Regions from separate parts of the Cellulosimicrobium sp. NPDC030954 genome, predicted to be linked through region 2. Evidence: predicted binding sites of a transcription regulator. Region 2 holds the regulator's gene; the other holds the start of a gene.
What was found. The regulator Rex, encoded in region 2, represses fermentation and respiration genes when NADH is low (regulators of the CRP and FNR family bind a similar motif). The targets are predictions, from matches to a motif close to CTTGTGAANNNNTTCACAAG.

Region 1: mqo (malate dehydrogenase (quinone)) is a predicted target of Rex. The motif match lies at 1,326-1,345, and genes of this name have one in related genera.

Annotation. Positions count from the first base shown of each region.
Region 1 is NZ_JBVIFN010000002.1:220,879-223,267, forward strand. Features, by position in the region: gene mqo (malate dehydrogenase (quinone)) at 1-1,311, opposite strand, end outside; gene ACZ402_RS06005 (maleylpyruvate isomerase family mycothiol-dependent enzyme) at 1,547-2,380, opposite strand; gene ACZ402_RS06010 (pyridoxine/pyridoxamine 5'-phosphate oxidase) at 2,371-2,389, opposite strand, start outside.
Region 2 is NZ_JBVIFN010000001.1:651,526-653,914, reverse strand. Features, by position in the region: gene ACZ402_RS02675 (MarR family winged helix-turn-helix transcriptional regulator) at 1-296, opposite strand, end outside; gene ACZ402_RS02670 (YceI family protein) at 469-1,020, shown strand; gene ACZ402_RS02665 (redox-sensing transcriptional repressor Rex) at 1,145-1,819, opposite strand; gene ACZ402_RS02660 (glutaredoxin family protein) at 1,878-2,171, opposite strand; gene ACZ402_RS02655 (HAD family hydrolase) at 2,232-2,389, shown strand, end outside.

The sequences.
Region 1 (2,389 bases), on a different contig from region 2:
CAGGCCCGCGATGGAGCCGTCGCCCGCGGCGATGACCTCGGTGCCGAACTCCAGGACACCCTTGCCGTCCTCGTCCTTCTTGATCACCTGGACGCGCTGGCCCGCGGTGATCGTCTCCCAGTCCTTGGGGTGCGCCGTCGGCATGAAGGCCTGGAGGGCGGTGAACTTGGTCTCCGGGCTCGCCAGGAGCTGGCCCACCAGGTACTGGGTGAGGTCCATGTTCTTGAGCCCGGCGCCGAGCATCGAGCCGATGTTGTGCAGGCGCAGCGACGTGAGCAGGCCCAGGTACTTGCCCTTCTTGAGGAACTTGGGGCTGAACCCCGCGTACGGGCCGAACATCAGGTACGTCTTGCCGTCGACGACGCGCGTGTCCAGGTGCGGGACGGACATGGGCGGCGAGCCGACGTCTGCCTTGCCGTAGACCTTGGCCTGGTGCTGCGCGACGAACTCGGGGCTGTCGGTGCGCAGGAACTCGCCGCTGATGGGGAAGCCGCCGTAGCCCTTGGCCTCCGGGATGCCCGCGGCCTGGAGCAGCGGCAGGGCGCCGCCTCCGGCGCCGACGAACACGAACCGGGCCTCGACCGTGGAGCGGCGCTTCGGGGCGTTCCACGAACGGTCCTTGACCGTCAGGCGCCAGCGACCGTCCTTCGTCTTCTTGAGGTTCTTGACCTCGTGCTCGAGGTAGAGCTGCGTGCCCTGCGAGACGAGGTGGTCGACGAGCTGCTGCGTGAGGGCGCCAAAGTCGACGTCCGTGCCGCTCGTCGCGCGCGTCGCCGCGACCGGCTCGTCACCGTCGCGCTCGGCGACGAGGAGCGGGGCCCACTCGGCGATCACGGCGGGGTCGTCGCTGAACTCGAGCTCGCTGAACAGCGGGTGCTGGCGCAGCGTCTCGAACCGGCGGCGCAGGTAGTCGACGTTCTTCGCGCCGCGCACGAAGGTCATGTGCGGCGTGCGGGAGATGAAGCTCGCGGGCTGCGGGAGCGCGCCCGTCGTCAGCAGGTGGTGCCAGAACTCGCGCGACACCTCGAACTGCTCGTTGATCTTCACCGCCTTGGTGATGTCGATCGAGCCGTCCGCCTTCTCCGGCGTGTAGTTCAGCTCGCACAGGGCGGCATGGCCGGTCCCGGCGTTGTTCCACGGGTTCGACGACTCCTGCGCCACGGCGTCCAGACGCTCGTAGATGCGCACGGTCCAGGAGGGTTCCAGGACCTTGAGGAGGGCTCCCAGCGTGGCGCTCATGATGCCACCGCCGATGAGTGCTACGTCGATCTGGTCTGCGCTGCTTGCGGGGTTGCTCGCTCGACTCGACACGCTCCGATTCTACGCTTGTGAAAGAGTGCACTAAGTGTGCGTTCCATCACGGGCGTGCGTCACACTTTCCCGGGACGAACGTCCCGACCGGCACAGGCCGGACGTCTCACCCACACCCCGGGGCCCCGTCCGCCGAGGTAGAGCAAGGCCGCGGAGTGCTCAGAAGCGTCGACGGCTGAGCGGCGGGTTCGGCTCGTGCCCGAGACCAGACCACGCGCCGAACCGCACCGCGGGTCTACCGCGGCGGCGAGTACGGGGAGGGCCAGGGGCCGATGTCGGGGAGGGTGACCCGTTCGCCGGAGCGGAAGGCGAGGGGTTCGGCGTCGGGGGCGCGGCCCGCGAGCCAGGCGGCGACGTCGGTGAGGCGACCCCGGACGACGACACCGGCTCGCGCGTCGAACCCGGGGTCGCTCCCCACGGGAGTCTCCGAGTCGGGAGAGACCCCGGGTTCGGCGGCGAGGCGAAGGCCGCCCGGACCCACCCCGAGCGCGGTGGGCTCGCTCGCGACCTCGACCACGACGTCGTCCGTGAGGCGGACCCCGAGGAAGTCGAGGAGGTGGAGGCCGAGCGCGCGCGGCCAGGTGTCGAGGCCGATCCCGGCGTCGAGGTCCACGGCGTGGATGCGGGACTCGCGCCACCATGCGACGAGCGCGTCGGCGACGGTCCCGTCGCGGTAGGTCACGGGGGCGTCCCACCCGGACGACCCGGGAGCGGGCCACGCGGCGTCGAGGCGCTCGGCGAGCGACTCGAGCGCGGCGACGTGCTCGGCGACGGACCGGCGGGCACCCGCCTGGATGCCGGCCTCGCGGCCGGCGGCTCCGCCGTCGTACACCTCGACGAGCTCGTCGCGCGCGGCGCGCTCCGCCTGGCGGGCCATCGCCTCGCCGATCGCCGTGACGTGCGCGAGCACGTGGCTGCGCGACCAGCCGGGGAGGTCCGAGGAGCCGGCGAGGGCGTCGTCGTCGAGGGCGCGCGTCGCGGCGGTGACGGCGGCGAGCGCGGACCGGGCGTCGTGGCGCACGTCCTCGACGTCGGGGAGGGCGAGCGGGCTGGTTCCGGTCAGGGCCACAGGAGCTCC
Region 2 (2,389 bases):
ACGGTGTGGGTCACGCGGCTGCGGGACCGGGCGAGCCCGTCGGCGAGGGCGGACATCCGCAGCGTGTGGTCCGGGCTCTCCGAGAGCCGCACCAGCAGCTCGTACTCGTTGAGCGACACGTCCGACCGCTCCTCGTGGTCGCGCCCCAGCGACTCGATGAAGCGCACGGTCCCGTCGAGGTAGGCGCGCCACAGGCGCTGCTGCTCGGCGTCGAGCCAGCGCGGCTCCTCGCTCGCGCCCGCGGTGGTCCCGCGGGCGGTCGTCGTCAGCTGGTGGTCGACGTCGTTACTGGTCATGGGTCCTCGGGCGCTGGCGGACGGGGGCGGGTTCAGGGGTGGAACCTCGCCGAACATTGTTCCACCTCACCGGGAATAGACGGATCACCCCCTGCGGTTGATACGCTCGTACGAAGTTGAACCTTCAACCAAGTTCGGTCCCCCGGGACCCTCGACCCCTTCAGGAGCACCCATGGCCACGCCGCTGCCCGCCGGGCTCAACGCTGGTACCTACGCCCTCGACTCGTCCCACTCGCAGGCGGCCTTCACGGTCCGCCACGCCGGCATCTCCAAGGTGCGCGGCACGCTCGCCATCACGGCCGGCACCATCACCGTGGGCGACGACCTCGAGTCGACCTCCGTGACCGCCGAGCTCGACGCCGCGTCCGTGAGCACGGGCGACGCGAACCGCGACAACCACCTGCGCAGCGCGGACTTCTGGGACGCCGAGAACAAGCCGACGTGGACCTTCGCGTCGACCAGCATCTCCGGCGACGGCGACGACTTCGTCGTGGCGGGCGACCTGACCATCAACGGCGTCACCAAGCCGGTCGAGCTCGAGACCGAGTTCGCGGGCACCGCGACCGACCCGTTCGGCAACGCGCGCGCCGGGTTCGAGGCGACCACGGAGATCTCCCGCAAGGAGTTCGGCCTGACCTGGAACGCGGCGCTCGAGACCGGCGGCGTGCTCGTGGGCGACAAGATCAAGATCGCCCTCGACGTCTCGGCCATCAAGCAGGCCTGACGACCGACTCCCGGGACCCCCTTCCCGGGGCCCCCTTCCTCGGGACCCTTCCCGGAGCACTGCACCCACCGGCAGGGGTGCCGCCCCGAGGGGCCGCGTGCGCGAGCACGCGGCCCCTCGTCGTTCAGCGGTCCTGGGCCTCGGCGAGCGCGCGAGCCTGGGAGTGGAACGCGAGGATCTGCAGCTCGCTGCCGACGTCCACGCCGCGCACGTCGACGTCCGCGGGCACCTGGAGCGCGCGCGGCGCGAAGTTGAGGATCTCCCGCACGCCCGCCGCGACGACCCGGTCCGCGACGGACTGCGCGTGCGCCGCCGGCGTCGCGAGGACCACGATCGACACCTTCTCCCGCGCCACGACCTCCTCCAGCGCGTCGACGTGCTCGACGACGAGGCCCGCGGCCCGCGTGCCCACGACCTCCGGCGACGCGTCGAGGAGCGCCGCGACGTGGAAGCCCCGCTGCTCGTACCCCGAGTAGTTCGCGAGCGCGTGCCCCAGGTTGCCGATCCCGACGATCGCGATGCGGTGCTCGTCCACGAGCCCCAGCGCCTCGGTGATGTACTGCGCGAGCGAGTCGACGTCGTAGCCCACGCCGCGCGTGCCGAACGAGCCCAGGAACGACAGGTCCTTGCGGAGCTGCGCCGGACCGACGCCGGAGAGCTCGGCGAGCTCGACCGACGACGTCGTCGCGACGCCCCGCGCCACCAGGTCGCGCAGCGCCCGCAGGTAGGACGGGAGCCGCGCCACCGTCGCGCTCGGGATACCCGGCGCCGTCACCTCACCGACTACCTGCTCAGCCACCCGTCACCCCGTCGTCCTGGGACCGTCCTCGTCGACGGTCGCGCTCCACCGGGAGGAATCATCCCAGGTCCGCGCGCGCCGTCGAAATCCGACCCACCGCGCGCGCGAGCCGGCGGGCGTCCACCCGCCAGAACCCCTGCTGGACGCCGCCGACCGTCACGACCGGCACGTACTCGCCGTACTGCTCGCGCAGCGCCGGGTCCGCGCCCGGCGCGTCCACGTCCACCTCCGCCCACGCGACCCCCGCCTCGGCGCACACCGCCTCGACGACGGCCCGCGCGTCGTCGCACAGGTGGCACCCGGCGCGGCCGTAGAGGAGGACGGGAGGGGTCGGCGCGTCGGAGGTGCTCACGCCTCCCAGGGTACGAGGACGCGGCCCCGGGCCGGGCGGGAGACCCCCTAGAGTGGGGACATGGCGACGTCTTCCGGTCCGGGCCCCGTCCCGACCCCCGGGTCGACCGCCCCCGAGGACGCGCCCGACGCCGGCCGCACGCCATCGGCCCCCGCGCACCGCACCGCCGCGTTCTTCGACGTGGACAACACGATCATCCGCGGCGCGTCGTCGTTCCA